DNA from 2 places in the Stenotrophomonas sp. WZN-1 genome. Region 2 is predicted to be linked to the other one. Evidence: riboswitches for the same ligand, from Rfam matches in the RefSeq annotation. Region 2 holds a riboswitch; the other holds the start of a gene.

Region 1 (9,342 bases), 1.0 Mb from region 2:
GCGCGCGATCCACGCATCGATCATGTGCCGCTGGCGCTGCGCCTGCCGCCGCTCGCGCGTGTACTCCTGGTCCAGTACCCGGTGCAGTGACACCATCACCAGCAGCATCAGCAGCGCGAATGGCAACGCCGCGATCGTGATCATGCCCTGCAGCGCCTCCAGCCCGCCTGCCAACAGCAACGCGCCGGCGATCAATGCGATGCCCACGCCCCAGGCCACCTTGTGTTTCGGCAGCGGCTCGCCAGCTTCATCGGTGGACATGCTGGCCAGCACCAGAACCGCAGAATCAGCCGAGGTCACGAAGAAGATCATCAGCAGCACCAGCGCGATGCTCGACAGAAGAAGAGGCAATGGAAGGCTGTCGAACATGGTGAACAGCACCGTCTCGTAGCCGTTGCCCAGCGCCTGCAGGAGGTCGGCCTGGCCGAAGATCTGCATCCAGATTGCGGTTCCGCCAAACACCGAGAACCAGAAGAAGCCCAGCAGGGTCGGTGCCATCACCACGCCGATCACGAATTCGCGCACGCTGCGTCCCCGCGAGATGCGTGCAATGAAGGAGCCGACGAACGGCGCCCAGGAAATCCACCAGGCCCAGTAGAAGATCGTCCAGTCGGCGACCCAGGTGCTGGACGAGAACGGCGACATGCGCAGGCTCATCGTGACCAGCTGGTTGAGATAGGACCCCAGCGTCGTGGTGAAGGTGTTGAAGATCGCACCGGTGGGGCCGAGTACCAGCACCAGCGCCAGCAGCAGTGCGGCCAGCGCGAGGTTGAAGTTGGACAGCCACTTCATGCCGCGGCCGACGCCGCTGAGCGTGGATGCCATGTACAGCACGAAGGCCACCGCAATGATCGTCAGCTGCAGCGGTACGCCGGCCTGTACGCCGAACACGCGCTCCACGCCCGCCGCGATCTGCACCGTACCGAAGCCCAGTGCCGTGGCCACACCGATCGCGGTGGCGACGACGGCGGAGATGTTGACCACGCGCCCGATCCATCCACGATGGTGGCGGCCGATGATCGGCTGCAGCATGTCGCTGACCTGGCCACGGCCGTTGCGGTTGAACTGGAACCAGGCCATTGCCAGCCCGATCAGTGCATAGATGGCCCACGGATGCAGGCCCCAATGGAAGAACACGTAGCGCATGGCGGCACGAGCGGCATCCATGCTTTCAGGTGCCAGCCCTTCCGGTGGCTTGCTGAAGTGCGAGATGGGCTCGGCCGCGCCCCAGAACACCAGGCCGATACCCATGCCGGCGGCGAACAGCATCGACATCCAGCTGGCCCGCGAGAATTCGGGTTCAGCGTCTTCGCCACCGATGCGCAGGTTGCCGAAACGACCGAAAGCCAGGTACATCAGGAACACCAGCGTCAGGAACACCACCAGCAGGTACAGCCAGCCGATGCCGCGGATGAGTTCACCGAGGATGCTCTGCACCACGGTATTGAAGGGGCCGGGCGCAATACCGGCAAGCAGCACCAGCAGCAGGACCAGTGCGATGGAAACGCGAAACACCATGAAGGAGCTTCTCCGATCAAGGGATTGAGGGGAGTGAGCAGAGCTTGCAGCGGAGGGCCGGTGGCATGCAGCGCGAACCGGGCAGGGGCCACGAAGACGGCGACGGATACATCGGTCGCAATGACACGATGCGCGTGCACGTTACTGAACGCGATGTCACGGTTCCGTTAAAGCCAGTGCGGCAGATCCACGCCATGCCGCGATATGCGGCACTGGGACCAAGCGCTTTCTATGCTCTAATGCACATCAAGAAGCGGGGGTACCGCGGCCATGTGGCCACGGTTGAGACAGTCCCTTGGAACCTGATCCGGCTCATACCGGCGTAGGGAAGCTTTGCAGTGCAGCCGTGCCCGGACTCCGCCCAAGGACCGTCCGGGGGCAGCCGCAGTGCGCCGCCGCTTCGTCCCTGACCCTCCTGGACGATGCCCGATGAACGCACAGCTCTCCGCCCTGCAGCAACAGGCCCAGCAACTCTCCGAATCCGTAACCCGGCCGATTCCCGGTTCGCGCAAGATCCACGTACCCGGTTCGCGTCCGGATCTGCAGGTGCCGATGCGCGAGATCGCGCTGACCCGCACGCCGACGTTGTTCGGCGGCGAAGAGAATGCACCGGTTACGGTCTACGACACGTCGGGCCCCTACACCGATCCGGACGTGCGTATCGATCTGTCCGCAGGTCTGCCGGCGCTGCGTCGCGGTTGGGTGGAGGAACGTGGTGATACCGAGCAGCTTGGCGGCCTGAGTTCGTCGTTCGGCCGCGACCGCGAGCATGATCCGAAGCTCGATGCCGTGCGTTTCCCTGCGCGCAGCCTGCCGCGCCGTGCACGCGCAGGGGCGAATGTCACGCAGATGCACTACGCGCGCCGCGGCATCATCACGCCGGAGATGGAATTTGTCGCCATCCGCGAGAACCAGCGGCTGGACGCGATCCGCGATGCCGGCCTGCTGCACCAGCACCCGGGCGAGGCATTTGGTGCCTCGATCCAGAAGATCATCACGCCGGAATTCGTGCGCGATGAGATCGCGCGCGGCCGCGCGGTGCTGCCCAACAACATCAACCATCCGGAAAGCGAGCCGATGATCATCGGCCGCAATTTCCTGACCAAGATCAATGCCAACATCGGCAACAGCGCCGTGTCCTCGGGCATTGCCGAGGAGGTGGAGAAACTGGTGTGGGCGATCCGCTGGGGCGGTGACACGGTGATGGACCTGTCCACCGGCAAGCACATCCATGAGACCCGCGAGTGGATCATCCGCAACTCGCCGGTGGCGATCGGTACTGTGCCGATCTACCAGGCGCTGGAGAAGGTTGATGGCCGTGCCGAAGCGCTCACCTGGGAGATCTTCCGCGACACGCTGATCGAGCAGGCCGAACAGGGCGTGGACTACTTCACCATCCACGCCGGCGTGCTGCTGCGCTATGTGCCGCTCACCGCCAAGCGCGTGACCGGCATCGTCAGCCGCGGTGGCTCGATCATGGCCAAGTGGTGCCTGGCGCATCACAAGGAGAACTTCCTCTACACGCACTTCGAAGAGATCTGCGAGATCATGAAGGCCTACGACGTGACCTTCTCGCTGGGTGACGGCCTGCGCCCGGGCTGCATCGCCGATGCCAACGACGCGGCGCAGTTCGGTGAACTGGAGACGCTGGGTGAGCTGACGAAGATCGCCTGGAAGCATGATGTGCAGACCATGATCGAAGGCCCCGGCCACGTGCCGATGCAGCTGATCAAGGAGAACATGGACAAGCAGCTGCGCGAGTGCGGCGAAGCGCCGTTCTATACGCTGGGACCGCTGACCACCGATATAGCACCGGGCTACGACCACATCACCAGCGCGATCGGTGCGGCGATGATCGGCTGGTTCGGCACGGCAATGCTCTGCTACGTGACGCCGAAGGAGCACCTCGGCCTGCCCAATCGCCAGGACGTGCGTGACGGCATCATGGCCTACCGCATCGCCGCGCATGCGGCCGACCTGGCCAAGGGCCATCCGGGCGCGCAGGTGCGCGACAACGCGCTGAGCAAGGCGCGCTTCGAGTTCCGCTGGGAAGACCAGTTCCACCTTGGCCTGGATCCGGAGAAGGCCAAGGAGTTCCATGACGAGACGCTGCCGAAGGATGCGCACAAGCTGGCCCACTTCTGCTCGATGTGCGGCCCGCATTTCTGTTCGATGAAGATCACCCAGGACGTGCGTGACTACGCGGAGGCCGGCATGAAGGAGAAGTCGGAAGAGTTCCGCGCCGCCGGCGCCGAGGTCTACCGCCAGGGCTGATGCGGAAACGGGGGTGCCGGCCAGCGGCCGGCACGACCGTCCATCACGCTGTACCCCGCTATGCTCCGTCCATCGCCCAGGGGAAAGGACACCATGCCCGTTGCCATGACCACGCGTTGGCTGGCCATCGCCCGCCGTCATCCTTCGGCCTGGTTGCTGGGCGCGCAACTGCTGGCGGTGCTGCTGTATCCCGCGCTGGATGACACCGCTGCCGGCCGCGCGGCACTGGGCATGTTCGGCATGGCGGTACTCGGCCTGGCGCTGTGGGTAGTCCAGCGCAGCCCGCTGGGCACCTGGCTGGCGCTGTTGCTGGCCATTCCCGCGGTGGTGTTCTCGCTGGCTGGCGCGCTGTTGGATCGCACCGGTCTGCTTACCACGGCGCAGCTGCTGGAGAGCCTGCTGTACTTCTATACGGCCGGCGCCCTGATCGCCTACATGCTCCAGGACCACAAGGTCACCCGCGACGAGCTGTTCGCCGCAGGTGCGACCTTCACCCTGCTGGCGTGGGCTTTCGCCTTCGCATTCGCGGTATGCCAGCAGTGGTACCCGGGCAGTTTCCAGGGCACCGGCGGTGGTGCGCAGCGCAGTTGGATGGAGCTGCTTTATCTCAGCTTCAGCTTGCTGTCTGGAGTTGGCTTGAGTGACGTCGTTCCCTTGCATCCACAGGCACGCGCATTGGTCATGCTGGAGCAGTTTTCCGGCGTGATGTACGTGGCTTTGGTGGTTTCGCGGCTGGTCGGACTGACCATGTTGCGGCGCATGTGAAAATGAACGCCAGATAAAAATTTCGCGCCCAACAGGGCGCGAATAGTGTCGCGAATTATGTGAATGCGTCGGCGAGAGAGAGCCTGATGTCGACCACGCGATAGGCGAGGTAACTTGCATAGGCTAGTATTCGCGCGCTCGATTGTTTTTGCGGTATGCGCCGATGCTTTGTGCGGAGTCTGGCTTTTCGCTGTTCCCAGGACGGGGCGGTATCGAAGGCAAACACTGCCCGGGACCTGTCTCTACTGTGTAGCAGAAAATGAACAGCAGCGAAATCCAGCCCCCCGTATCCGATCGGATACGGATAGGAGAGTGCATCGTCACTCTGTCCTCGCGCGAGGTCGAGGTCGTCGGTGCGCGTCGCCCGCGCCGGCTGACGCCGAAGGCGTTGGGCGTGCTGCGCGTGCTGCTGCGGCAGCCGGGCCGCGTTGTCACCCGCGACGATTTGTTCGCCGAGGTGTGGCCGGACACCCTGCCGACCAACGACGTGCTGACCCAGGCCATCACCCAGCTGCGCAAGGCGTTCAGCAACGACGACGACAACGGCCTGGCCTACATCGAAACCATTGCCAAGACCGGCTATCGGCTTCTGGTGCCGGTACAGGTGCTGGACGATGCGGAGCCATCGGCGGTGGGTTTGCCTGACGACGAAGGCGTTGACGTGCAGCCGGCAGCTACCGGCGCCGCTGTGCTGCCCGCGCGCGCGCAGGAATCGCGCCGCCGCTGGCGCCATGTCCGTCGCCGCGTGCTGCTGGCGCTGGGCGTATTGATGCTGGCCACGCTGCTGGTGATGACCACGCTGCTGCTGCGCCGCGCACCGGCCAGCAGTTCACCGGTGGAGGCCGCCGTGGAGAACGGTACGCGGGTGATCGGCAGCCCGCAGCGTCCCTATCGGTTGATCACCGCGACCAGCGGCTTTGAAACCTATCCCACGCTGTCACCGGATGGTTCGCTGGTGGCCTATGAAGGCGCCAACGAAGATGGCAACGGCGGTGGTGCGATCAAGGTGCAGACCTCCGGCAACGCGCCGGCACGCCAGTTGCTGGTGCCGCCGGCCGGCGCGGTCGATCGATTCCCGAACTGGTCGCCGGATGGTCGTGAGATTGCCTTCGCACGGTTTTCCGCCGACGGTGGCTGCCAGGTGCTGATCGCCAGCGCTACCGGTGGCGCACTGCGCCAGGCCACGCGCTGCGATGGCACCGAGCTGCTCAGCTTCGACTGGACACCCGATGGTCGCGGCCTGGTGTTCGGCAGCATGGTCGGGCGCTACGCCCACCGTGGCATCCGCGTGCTGGACCTGGCCAGCGGCGAGTGGCGCGCGCTGGCCTACAGCGTCGACCAGGATGACTTCGACTACGCACCGCGTTATTCGCCCGACGGGCAATGGCTGGTGTTCGTGCGCAACCCGCAGCTGGGTGATCTGTGGCGGGTGCCGGCCGCGGGCGGTACACCCGAGCAGTTGACCGACGAGGCGGCAGAGCTGCGTGGCTGGGCCTGGCTGGACGATGGCCGCACCATCGTGTTCGGCCGCCGCGTCGACAGTGAGGCGCGGCTCTATTACCTGGACGTCGAGCGGCGCACGCTGCGCGATGCCGGCCTGGATGATGCGCAGTGGCCCGCCGTGTCGCGACGTGGTGGCATGCTGGCCTTCGTCCACCGGCGCGCGCAGTTCGGCGTGTTCAAGGTGCCGATGCAGGGCGGCGGCGCGCCCGAGCGCCTGTTTGCCTCCAGTGGCCGCGATGGACAGCCGATGGCAGCACCCGATGGCCGCCAACTGGTCTTCACCTCGGATCGCTCCGGCAGCTTCGCCCTGTGGTGGGCGGACATGCAGCGGCCGGATTCGCTGCGCCCCATCGAAGGGCTGCGGCCGGAAGCGCGGCAGGCACCGGACTGGTCGGCCGACAGCCGTCAGCTGCTCGTGGTCGGCCGCGACGCGCACGGGCGCACGGTGGTCTACGAGATCGCACCACGCGATGAACGACTGCAGCCTTTGCCGATCCCGGCCGAACAGCCGCTGCAGGCGCTGTATGGCGCGTCGCCGGAGCAGTTGTTCGTGGTCGAGCGCGATGCCGACCAGCGCACCCGGTTGAGCCTGTTCGACCGCAGCACCCAGCCCTGGCGCCGGTTGGCCAGCATCGATGGGGTGTCGCAGGCGCGCTTCGACCGCAGCAGTGGCCGCGTGTTGTTCACCCGCCTGGCCGCCGGTGGCCTGTGGTCGGCCGATGCCGCGTTGTCGTCGGGCAGCGTGCAGCAGATCAGCGATGACCGGCCCAGCCGCTGGCGATACCGGGCCTGGACCGTGGCCGGCAACAGCGGCATCGGTTACCTCGGCACCTCGACCACGTGTGGCACCACCCTCGTGCGCATCCAGCCCGGTCGCGAGGAGCCGGAACGCTGCCTGGACGCAGAGCGGCTCAGTGCCGGCAACGGGCTCAGCGCCAGCACTGACGGGCATGACCTGTTCGTGGCGATGGCGGTCAGCGATGGCGCCGACATCGGCGTGATGCGGTTGCCCGAACGCCCGCCCACGCTGTTCCCGGCGTTCTCCAAGTTGTTGTTGTTCAAGGGAAATGGGCCTTCGTAATTTCTTCGTCGGGATATCGTCGCGAATTCGTTGCGATCTCGTCGGACCTTCCTGACGCGATGCCACCTGATTAGGCAAAACGGAGTCCTGTACTAGGCAAATCCGTGGTGCCCCCATGCGTCAACTCTCGCTGGCCGATCGCGGCCAAACCGTCTCCCTGGACCGGTCGCTCGACGATGTCGCGCCGACCTGCCTGGGTGTGGCCCGGCTGGGCAGCCTGCAGACCGCCGGCTCCAGCTTCACCGTCTGGATGCAGGTGCGTGGCAGCTCTTGGGTCGAAGCCAAGGAAGGACGCTTCCGCCTGCGCCAGGGCGAGTGGATCGCCTTCGAGAAGGAATCGCGGCCACTGGTGCAGGCCGGTCGCAATGGACTGTGCGTTGGCCTGAACCTGAACATCGAAGCGCTTCGCGTGCTGACCGAGATGGCCGACTGCGGCCTGTACGCCGGTCGTGGCCGCATGAACCGCAGTGACGCCCGCGTGGCGCTACGCCTGTGGCGCGATGCGCTGGCCAGCGGCCAGCCGGCCCAGGCCCTGCGTCCGCTGCTGCTGCACCTGGCTGGCCTGCAGCGTGGCCTGGCCGACAACGTACAGCGCTGCCCGGGCCGCTCGCGCAGCCGCAAGCGCCAGGTGTTCGGCCGCATGCAGCGTGCTCGCCTCTATCTGGAAGGCAACAGCCACCGGGTGGTGCGCATCGGCGAACTGGCCGAGCTGACCAACTTCTCCAGCTGGTACCTCTCCAAGACCTTCCAGAGCCTGTACGAGGAAAGCCCGCAGTCGCTTTCGGCACGACTGCGTCTCGAACGCGCCGCCGACCTGCTGCGCGACACCGACATGATGGTGGGCGAGGTCGCCGCCGCCAGTGGCTTCGACAACTGCTGCAGCTTCGCGCGTGCGTTCCGCGCCCGCTACGGCCAGTCCGCATCGCGCTTCAGGGAGAACGGTGGCTTGCTCCCGCCACAATCCGCAAAGTCTCCGGTTGGTTCGCGCAAATACAGCGCTGCAACGCAATCGTAACGTGCTGGGGTGTTTTAACACGCTGCTAACACGTACCTTGGAGAGATAGATGAACGTTCGTAATCCCGCAGTGCGGTTCGGCTTGCTGCCGGCCGGCATTGCGCTGGCGCTGGCGCCGGCCTTTGCTTCGGCTCAGGAAGCAAAGGGCACCACTGATCTGGACCGCATTTCGGTCACCGGTTCGCGCATCCGCGGCGCAGCCGTCGAAACCCAGCAGCCGATCGTCACGCTGAGCCGTGAGAACCTGGAGAAGCAGGGCTACACCTCGGTTGCAGATGTCCTGCAGAACCTGACCTCGGCCGGTTCCCCGGCCATCTCGCGTTCGGAATCGCTGGCCTCGGGCGAGAACGTGGGTGGCTACTACGTCGACATCCGCAACCTGGGCGCGCAGCGCACCCTGGTGCTGATGAACGGCAAGCGCCTGGGCGCGACCACGGCCGGCTACCAGGATCTGAGCCAGATCCCGATGGCGGCCATCGAGCGCATCGAAATCCTGAAGGACGGCGCCTCGGCCATCTATGGCTCGGATGCGATCGCGGCCGTGGTCAACGTGATCACCCGCAAGCGCTTCGACGGCGCTGAAGCCAGCGTCTATGTCGGCCAGTACGGCAAGGGCGACGGCGATACCGAAACCTATTCGTTCACCCTCGGAAGCGTGGGCGAGCGTGGCGGTGTCACGATGTCCGCCGAGTATTCCAAGCAGGATCCGGTCTGGGCCAAGGACCGTTGGTTCAGCCGTGATGGCAATGCGGGCCCGAACTACCCGGGTTCCGGCGCCAGCCCGATCAACCAGAAGGGTGGCTTCTGCGACCCCTGCGTGACCCCCAACCTGAAGAAGGGCGAGCCGGGCTACGTCGGCCCGAGCGACCAGCGCTGGTACACCCTGCGCGACGGCGGCAACCCGGCCAACCGTGCCGACTACCGCCTGGAAACTTCCGCCGACGCCGTCAATGCCAACGAGCAGATGATGGTGCAGACTGGCATCGAGCGTAAGTCGCTGTACGTCAACGGCAACTATGATTTCACCGACTCGATTTCGTTCAATGCTGACGTGCTCTACAATGAGCGCAACACGACCCAGCAGATCGCGGGCTACCCCTACCAGTCGGCCTCGTTCGGCACTCCGCTGTCGGCCGACAGCGCGTTCAACCCGACCGGCGAAGACCTGACCTTCCGACGTCGCCTG
Region 2 (9,342 bases):
CCTCTCGGGCTGCGGCATGACATCTTCTTCCCACCGCGTGCAGGGCCTCAACAACGACGAGGTTGCTGCCGACTGGCCACCGATCAGCGCGGCGGACATCGCGTGGCTGCGCCAGCGCTACCCGCAGCTGGACAGCGGCAGCCAACCGCGCTGGCACAGCCCGCGGCCGCTGTCGGCCGCCGCCATTGTCGACGGCACGCGCGACGCGGTGTTCATCAAGCGCCACCACCATAGTGTGCGCAGCGCGGCCTGCCTGGAAGAAGAACACCACTTCATCGCCCATCTCGCCGCCGCCGGCGTGCCGGTGGTGCAGGTGCTGGCAGCCGCCGATGGCCGTACGGCGCTCGAACAGGGCGAATGGACCTTCGAGCTGCATGCGGTCGGCGTCGGCGAGGACCTATACCGCGACGCGGTGTCGTGGTCGTTGCTGACCGATGTCGCCCAGGCCCGCGAAGCCGGCCGCATGCTGGCCCAGTTGCATCGTGCCGCCGCCAGTTACCACGCGCCACAGCGCAGCACCCACCTGCTGGTCGCGCGCGACGATCTGATCCGCGCCGATGATCCGATCGCGGCGATCAAGGCGGAGCTGCGCGAGCGCCCCGGGCTGGCCCGCTATCTCGCGCACATTCCCTGGGAAACGCAGCTGCAGCGCGACGTGCTGCCATGGCATGCCGGCCTGGCCGCGCGCCTGCGCGACGAACCGCGCCTATGGGCGCACAACGACTGGCATGTCTCCAACCTGCTGTGGCGCAACGGACAGGTCAGCACCGTGCTGGATTTCGGCCTGGCCTCGCCCACCAGCGCACTGTTCGACCTCGCCACCGCGATCGAGCGCAACGCGGTGGCGTGGCTGGAACTGGAGCGCGGCATGGAGGCGGTGCGCATCGATATCGCGCTGGCGTTGCTCGATGGCTACCGCCAGGTGCTGCCGCTGTCAGCGGCACGCGTGCACCTGCTGGCCGACCTGCTGCCCATGGTCCATTTCGACTTCGCACTGTCCGAAGTGGAGTACTTCGAAGGTGTCACCGGCTCGACCGCGAATGCCGACGTGGCCTGGCAGCCCTTCATGCTGGGCCATCCGGCGTGGTTCCACAGCACGCCCGGAAAGGCTCTGCTGCAGGCTCTGCACGCGGCAGCCTGAAGGGCACCGGCTCGCAAATCCGTACCATTTGTAGTGAAATGGTCACCTGAAGCGGGGGTGCCTGGATCTGCCAGGCTGAGAGAGTCCCTTGGAACCTGATCCGGTTTGCACCGGCGTAGGGAGCTTTGAGCCGCAGCCACACCCCCGTCATGGGCCGGTACACCTGCGCGCCGTCGCTTCGTCTCCCTTGTTGTCCGAAGACGAACCGAATGAACCGCTGCCTGCGCCCCACTCTGCTCTCCCTCGCCCTCTGCGCCGCGCTGCCGCTCCACGCCAGCGAGGCCGAGGCGTCCCCCGATGCGGCTGCCACCGGCGCCGAGCGCTCGCCCACCGAACTGGCGGCAGTGCGCGTGCAGGCCGGCAAACCGAAGGCCGATACTTCACGCGTGAACGCCTTCGGCGGCGGTTCGTGGAAGGACACGCCGGCTTCGGTGAACGTGCTCGAGCGCGACTATCTCGACCGCCGCCAGGTACGTTCGCTATCCGAGCTGGCCAGCAACGATGCCTCGCTGGGTGATGCGTATGCGCCGGTGGGCTACTACCAGAACATCGCCATCCGTGGCTTCGCGCTGGACGCCGCCACCGGCTACCGCTTCAACGGCCTGTCCATCGCCGGCGAGCAACGCCTGGCGCTGGAGAACGTGCAGTCGGTGGAGATCCTCAAGGGTGAAGCCGGCCTCGCCGCAGGTGTGATGGCGCCCGGCGGCATCATCAACTACATCGGCAAGCGCCCGGCGGAAGTGCGCACCGCCACGCTCGGCACCGATTCGGAAGGCTCGCGCTACGTCGCCGTCGATGTCGGCCACTGGATCACCCCGCGTTTCGGCCTGCGCCTGAATGCCGCATGGGACTCCAGCAATTCCTATGTCGAGCACGCCGATGGCCGCCGCAACTTCTACTCGCTGGCCGCCGACTGGCTGATCGGCGAGCGCGGCAAGCTGGAAGTGGACGCCAACTACCAGACCAGTTCGCAGCGCTCGGTGTCCGGCTACCAGCTGCTGGGCGCGCGTGACCTGCCGCACGGCGTGGATCGCGAATTCCTGCTCGGCTACCAGCCCTGGCAGCGTCCGGTCGACATTGCCAGCACCAACATCACTGCCCTGCACACCTACGATTTCAATGACGCCTGGCAGTCGCGTGTCTCGGTCGGCCATAGCCGCTCGGTGATCGATGACAACGTCGCCTTCGCCTACGGCTGCTACTACGCCGTGCAGTGCGCCGATGGCAGCGTGCCGGGCAACTACTTCGCGCCCAACGGCGACTACGATGTCTACGACTACCGCAGCCCGGACGATACCCGCCGCAACCAGCAGGCCCGAGCCGAGCTGCGCGGCCGCTTCGAGACCGGCGGCGTCGGCCATCAGCTGACGCTCGGCGCCGACTACTTCCGCCGCACGGTGGACAAGCGCCCGAGCGTCAACGAGTACGTCGGCACCAGCAACATCCACGACCCCCAGGTGCCGGTGTTCGAGCCGTCGCCGAAGATGCCAGGCCCCTCCGCACGACGCCTGGACAGCCGCCAGACCGCGTTCTTCGCGCTGGACCGGATGAGCTTCGGTGATGACTGGCAGTGGCTGGCCGGCGGCCGCTTCGTGCGCCTGGACGAGCGTGCCTACGACAAGCGTGGCACCCCGCAGCGGCACAGCCGCCTGTCGCGCTTCCTGCCGCAGACCGCCGTGGTGTGGAAGGCTACCGACCAGCTCAACGCCTATGCCAGCTATGTGCGCGGCATCTCGCTGGGCCAGGAAGCGCCGTTCTGGACCAGCAACGCCGACACCTTCCTGCCGTCGGTGCAGTCGCGGCAGCTGGAAGTGGGCGTGAAGTACGTACCGGTCGAGGCGCTGACACTGGGCGCGGCCGTGTTCCGCATCTCGCAGCCGTACCAGTACGCCAAGCCAGACAGCAGCGACGTCGGCTACAGCTTCGTCGAGGAAGGCACGCAGACCCACACCGGCCTGGAGCTGACCGCCAACGGCCAGCTGACCGACGCGCTGCAGATCGTAGCCAGCGCCAGCGTGCTGCAGGCACACGCGCGCGACACCGGTACGCCGGCCTATGAGGGCCATCAGCTGGTGAACGTGCCGAAGGTGCGCGCAAGCGTGCACGTGGCCTACGCGCTGCCATTCGTGCAGGGCCTGGATGTGACCGGTGGCTGGCGTTATGCCGGCGCCAACGTGGCCCGCGCCGATGGTGGTGTGCGCGCACCTGACTACTCGGTGTTCGATGCCGGCCTGCGCTTCCAGCATCGCCTGCACGAACGTGCGGTGACCTGGAACCTGTCGGTGGACAACCTGTTCAACCGCTTCTACTGGCGCGATACCGGCAGCAGCGGCGGTGACTACTACCTGTTCCCCGGCGCACCGCGACAGGCTCGCCTGTCGGTGACGTTCGCGCTGTGAGCGACGTGATGCTCGAGTGGGCCGCCGCGCTGTGCAGCATCCTTGGCGTCTGGCTGATGGCCCGGCGCCGGCTGGTGGCGTGGCCGGTGGGCCTGCTGTCGGTGACGCTGTACGGGCTGGTCTTCGCCGAGGCCAAGCTGTACTCGGACACCCTGCTGCAGGTCGCCTTCGGTGGCTTCCTGGTCTATGGCTGGCTCAACTGGCGGCAGCACGCCGCCGACGAAGGCAGCGTCCGCATCGTGCCACTGGCACGCGGCAAGCTGCTGCGCGACCTGGCCATCGGCCTGTGCGGTGGCGTGGCGCTGGGCGCGGCCATGCACACCTTCACCGATGCCGCACTGCCCTGGCTGGACGCCATGCTGACCGCGCTGAGCCTGGTCGGCCAGTGGTGGCAGGCACGCCGCCACGTGGCCTGCTGGTGGGTGTGGATCGCGGTGGACGTGGTGTACGTGGGTGCGTACCTGTTCAAGTCGCTGCACGTGACCGCCGCGCTGTACGTATTCTTCCTCGGCCTGGCCGTGTTCGGCCTGCGCGCATGGAGCGCAGCCGCACGCGAGCCGCAGGTGGCAACGCAGTAGAGCCACGCCATGCGTGGCTGGGGGCCACCGGTAGTCGCCAACCTTGGTTGGCGCGCCTGCCGACCAAGGTCGGCATCTACCCAACACATCCACGCATGGCGTGGATCTACTTCGGCTCCAGTACCAGGCCCAGCCGCAGCGGTTGGCGCATGTCGGGCGGCGGTGCCGCCTGCAACGGCGCGGCCTGCAGCGTCGCGCGCAGGTCGGCGTCGACCTGGGCATCGCCCAGGCTGTCGAATTCCAGTTTCGAAATGCGGCCATCCGCCGCGATCCATACGCTCACCGGCAGCGGCGTCGGTGCGTCGGGGTGTGCCTGCAGCCATTCCAGTACACGCTGCGCGTGCGGGTCCTGCTCCTGTTGCAGGCGCTGCTGCAGCTGGCCGCCCACGGCGGCGGCATAGGCCATCCAATGCGCAGGGGCTTCCTGTGCGGACACTGCGGCACTCCCCAGTGCCAATGCGCCGAACACTGCGGCCAGAGGCCGCCACCAGCGGCGTGCGCCGGTTATGTTCCTTGCCATCGCCATCGCCCGCCCCTGCGCTCTCATCCAACGGCTGATGGTCGGCGCAGTAGATGACAGGCAAATGGCGGTCGGCACGGCGCGATCACTCGCCCAAGTCAGCCAGCACCTTGCGCGAGGGCGCGAAGAAGGTCACGCCGGTGGTAGCGGTGGAGAAGTCGAGGATGCGGTCGTGCAGCGGCGCAGGATTGCCGATGAACATGCGCTCGAGCATCTTCTCGATCACCCACAGGCGGCGGGTGTAGCCGATGAAGTAGGTGCCGTATTCGCCACGGCCCGGGTTGGCAAACGGCATGTTGTCACGCAGGATCTCGTGCTCGCCGTCGGCATCCTCGATGGTGCACAGCGTCTTGTGCGATTTCTGCGCCTCGGCCGGTGCATCGTCCAGCTCGATGTTGTCGTGCTTGGTGCGGCCGATGATTGCTTCCTGCGCCTCGGTCTTCTGCGCGCGCCAGGCATCGAGGTTGTGCAGGTACTTCTGCACCACCACATAGCTGCCACCGGCATGTTCGGGATCTTCATCGCCCACGATGGTGGCTTCCGGCAGCGACAGCCCTTCCGGGTTGGCAGTGCCATCAACGAAGTCGAGCAGATCGCGGCCATCGAAGTAGCGGAAGCCGGCCACGTCATCGACCGTTTCCACCGCATCGCCGAACGCCATCAGCAGGTTGCGCTCGAACGCCACGATCAGGTCCATGGTGCGCGCGCGGATGTGGTAAAGCACGTCGCCCGGCGTGGACACGGCGGTATGGGTGGCGCCCTTGATCTCGCGGAACGGCGTCAGCTCGCGCGGCGGCGTCGTGCCCACCAGCGGCTGCCACACGCGGTGGCCGATGGCCACGTTGCAGGTGAAAGTGCGCTCGATCTCGCGGATGGCGGTGTTCTTGATCAGATCATCAGTGCTGGCCAGCACCTCGCGCGCCTTGGCGATCGACGCCTCGTCATCCTTCACCTTCAGCACCAGGAACGCCGCCGAATGGGTGAGCGGCGCAGTGATCTGCTGCGGCTCGTTGTCGAGCGTGTGGTTGAGGGCGGTGATCGGTGCGGGCTGGGAATTCACGGCAGTTCCTGCTGGCTTCAGACGGGTGCATCGCCGACGGCGATGTGCCGGCGATCATAGCGGAACCGCCTGACCGGGGACGGAGCGGTTCTCGTTCCGTCCACCGACAAAGGCCGGAAGACCTCAATCCACGTCACTCCAGACCGCCAGCTCATAGCCATCCAGATCACGGAAGTGGAAGCGGCGGCCGCCGGGGAAGGCGAACACCGCCCGCACCACCTCGCCACCGGCGGCAACCACGCGCTGCTGTGCACCGGCCAGGTCCGCGCAGTACAGGATCACCAGCGGACCGCCGTGCGCGCGCACCGGTGCGTCGGCCACGAAGCCACCCTTCAGGCGGCCATCGTCGAACTCGGTGTAGGCCGGGCCATAGTCGGTGAAGTTCCAGCCAAACACCTCGCCGTAGAAGCGTTTGCTGCGGGCGATGTCGGCGACGTTGAATTCGATGTTGTCGATGCAGCGTTCGGCATCGTGGGTGGCGGCATGGCTCATGGGGTGGCTCCGTGGATGGAACCCCAGCTTCGGTCAGCGCGGCACCGCGGTCTTGAACGAAACGGCCATCATTGGCCCCACTCCCGGCGCAGTTCGCGTGCGGTCATGCCACCCAGTTCACGTGCTTCGCGGCTGAGATGGGCCTGGTCGGCATAGCCAGCCTCGGCGGCCAGCATCGCCAACGAGTGCTGCGGCAGCGCGCGGCTGCGGCGCAGGAAGCGTTGCAGGCGCAGGATCCGCTCCAGCGTCTTGGCCCCGTAGCCGAACTGCACCTGGCTGAAGCGCCGCAGGCTGCGTGGACTCAGGCTCAGGCGTGCCGCGAGCTCATCCAGCGTGGCATGCCCCCTGGCAAGCGCCTGGAACAGGACGTGCGCCCGCTGTGACCGGCTGTCGAGCGCCGCGTCCCCGAGGTGCGGCTGCAGGCAGTGCGCCATCCGCTGCAGGCGCTGCGCAGGCGCGGTGTCGCCGATGGAGGCCGCAGCCTCTGCCGCCCATCGTCCCTTCAGATCAGCCAACGGCACCGCCTGGCCGATGATCTCAGCCAATGGCAGGCCCAGCGCGGCCACCGCCTGCCCGGGCCGGAAGCGCGCCCCCAGCACCTGCGCGCCCGCTGCCAGCACCGGATGTGCGGCTACCCGGTCAGGGCCGACGACAAACAGCGCACCATCGCGCCAAAGGATGTCCACGCAGCCATCGGGCAGCACGGTGATGTGCCCGTCAGCATCGTCAGGGAGCTGGCTCTGCCACAGCTGGCCGAAGCGGCCACGCAGCGGGGCGGGTGCCAGATGCTCCTGGTAGGTCGTGCCGGTACCTGCGAGAGAGCAAGGGTCGCCCATGCCGCATTGTCGCGCCACGCGGCCCATAAAAGTGAAGCCCGGCGCGAGGCCGGGCTTCGGTTGGCGTGTGGGAGAGAGAGAGAGTCACACGCCAGCACAACACGCACTAACGACAGGCGTTTGTTACCAGGTGAAGCGCGGGCCCACGAACCACTCGCGGTCGCCGGCCTTGGCCAGCTTCACTTCGCCACTCAGGCCCCAGTTCTGGTTGAACTTGGCGGTGGCGCCGACGCGGCCGTAGAACTCGCCGTCCGGGTTGATGCCGTGCTTCTTGGTGTAGTCCTCGTAGCCGGCCATCACGTAGCCTTCCACGTACGGGTTGAACGCGGTGCGCACGCCGACTTCGGTCGAGTAGCCGTTGAAGTCCAGGCCATGCTTCATGTCGAACTTCTGGTACGCGACGCGGGCCACCAGGTCGGTGTTCGGTGCGATGCCGTAGTTGTAGCCGGCACCGATGCGCCACTGGTCGACGTCATTCTTGAACTTGTCGGTCTCCTGCGCGCTGTAGTCGCCGAAGATGTGGAAGTTCGGGTGCACCGCCACGGAACCCTTCACCTTCCAGCCATCGGCGTCGCCGCCCTTGGCATCGGTGTTCACGTAGCCGCCTTCAACGTAGTTGTACGACAGGCCGTCGGTTGCCGATGCAGCGAACGGCAGAGCAGCCAGAAGACTCAGGGCGAGCAGCGAATTCTTGTTCATCGGGACACACCTTTAATTATTTTGGTTTCGTCGGCCGCCTCCCGGAAGGGGGGGAGAGAAGAGGCGGTCGACAGGTGTGAATTATCCGTTAGGGGGTCTAATCAACCCTGAATATTGAACTGACTGGTGTATAAATAAGGCTGGCGTTCAGGGAACTCCATATGCCGCACGTGCCCGTCGCATCACTGCTGTTTCCGCCCCAAGCGCGCCGCGCAGTGCGGGTGCTGCTGCTCGTCGTCCTGCCGATGATGCTGCTGCCCGCCAACGCGGCCGAGCGCGCCCAACCTTCTGCACGCATCGTGGTACAGACAGACGATGTCGCGCGTTTCTTCAACGTGCTGGATGCCAGTGGAGGAAAACCGAGTGCCGAAGATCTGCAGCGCGGCTACCTGGACACCGGCACGGAAGCATTGCGCAGCTTCGCCGATAGCCGCATCGGTTCGATGGAGCGTTTGGCCAGGACCATCCAGGACAAGCCGGCGTTGTTCGCCAAGGCGCGCACCTGTGCAGCGGCATTGCCGGCGGTCCGCACGCGGGTTGCCAATGCACTTGATCGGTTGGGCACGCTGCTCCCTTCTGCACGTTTTCCTCCGGTCACCGTACTGGTCGGGCGGGGCAACAGTGGCGGTGTCACCACGCTCGACGGTGTGGTGATCGGACTGGAAGCACTGTGCAACGCCGACTGGATGCAGCACGACGTCGGCGATCGTTTCGTGCACCTGATCGCCCATGAGTACGTGCATGTGCAACAGCCCGGTGCGAGCGTCGATGTTGCGCAGCCCACCCTGCTCTATCAGACGCTGCTTGAAGGCGGCGCCGAGTACGTGGGCGAACTGATCTCGGGGCAACCGGCCAACGCGCATCTGCGTCGTTGGACGCAAGGCCGCGAATGTGCGCTGGAGCGCGCGTTCGTACAGGACAGCACAGGCACTGATCTTTCGAAGTGGCTGTACAACGGTCCCGGCGATGAGGCACGGCGCGGCGACCTCGGTTACTGGATCGGCTACCGCATCGCCCGCGACTATGTTTCCCGCGCGCCAGACCGGACCAGGGCCATCGCCACGCTGCTGGATGTACGCCCCGACACCGCCGCGACCGTGTTTGAGGCGAGTGGATGGAAGCCCGCCTGCACCGCTGGAAATGGCGCGGATACGCAAGTGCCGTGACAGCGGCTTCATACTGATGAATTGGCGATGTTGAACAGGCGCAAGGCGTTCCGCCGACGCAGTTCAGCTCGCCTGATCCCGCTTGTTAAGCCTGGGTCAGAAGCGGGCTTCACAGTGCATCCACGTATTCAAATTCCAGCTGAAAGCGCTTGGTAGCTGCGGGAACAAACGCCGCTATATTCCAGCTTCCCCAGACGAAGGAGGGAATGCAATGAACCTGAACCCGCAACACATGAAGACGGCCCGCGCACTTGCGGTAGCACTTATCGCCACCGTCAGCCTTGGCGCCTGCGCCTCTTACAAGAACGAGTTTGCAACGATCAACTCGCGTCTCGATCAGCTCGATGTAAAGGTGCAGGGTGCTGCGCAGAGCGCGGAGTCGGCCAACCAGTCGGCACAGCAGGCCAACCAGCGTCTGGACCAGATCGAAGGTCGCGTGCAGCAGCTTGAA

Evidence for each region. A riboswitch is a leader RNA that binds a small molecule or an ion and turns the genes downstream of it on or off. The one in region 2 is predicted to bind thiamine pyrophosphate.
Region 1: linked by a shared signal. The riboswitch ahead of thiC (phosphomethylpyrimidine synthase ThiC) and the one ahead of CCR98_RS00830 (TonB-dependent siderophore receptor) in region 2 are both predicted to bind thiamine pyrophosphate.

The regions. Positions count from the first base shown of each region.
Region 1 covers NZ_CP021768.1:3,680,987-3,690,328, reverse strand. The annotation lists gene CCR98_RS17280 (BCCT family transporter) at 1-1,518, opposite strand, end outside; TPP riboswitch at 1,764-1,865, shown strand; gene thiC (phosphomethylpyrimidine synthase ThiC) at 1,948-3,792, shown strand; gene CCR98_RS17270 (ion channel) at 3,886-4,557, shown strand; gene CCR98_RS17265 (winged helix-turn-helix domain-containing protein) at 4,817-7,141, shown strand; gene CCR98_RS17260 (helix-turn-helix transcriptional regulator) at 7,257-8,156, shown strand; gene CCR98_RS17255 (TonB-dependent receptor) at 8,206-9,342, shown strand, end outside.
Region 2 covers NZ_CP021768.1:180,368-189,709, reverse strand. The annotation lists gene CCR98_RS00835 (phosphotransferase) at 17-1,141, shown strand; TPP riboswitch at 1,185-1,280, shown strand; gene CCR98_RS00830 (TonB-dependent siderophore receptor) at 1,351-3,540, shown strand; gene pnuC (nicotinamide riboside transporter PnuC) at 3,549-4,118, shown strand; gene CCR98_RS00820 (hypothetical protein) at 4,225-4,644, opposite strand; gene CCR98_RS00815 (Dyp-type peroxidase) at 4,724-5,698, opposite strand; gene CCR98_RS00810 (VOC family protein) at 5,822-6,190, opposite strand; gene CCR98_RS00805 (DUF6597 domain-containing transcriptional factor) at 6,259-7,026, opposite strand; gene CCR98_RS00800 (Ax21 family protein) at 7,150-7,725, opposite strand; gene CCR98_RS00795 (DUF2268 domain-containing putative Zn-dependent protease) at 7,887-8,891, shown strand; gene CCR98_RS00790 (hypothetical protein) at 9,103-9,342, shown strand, end outside.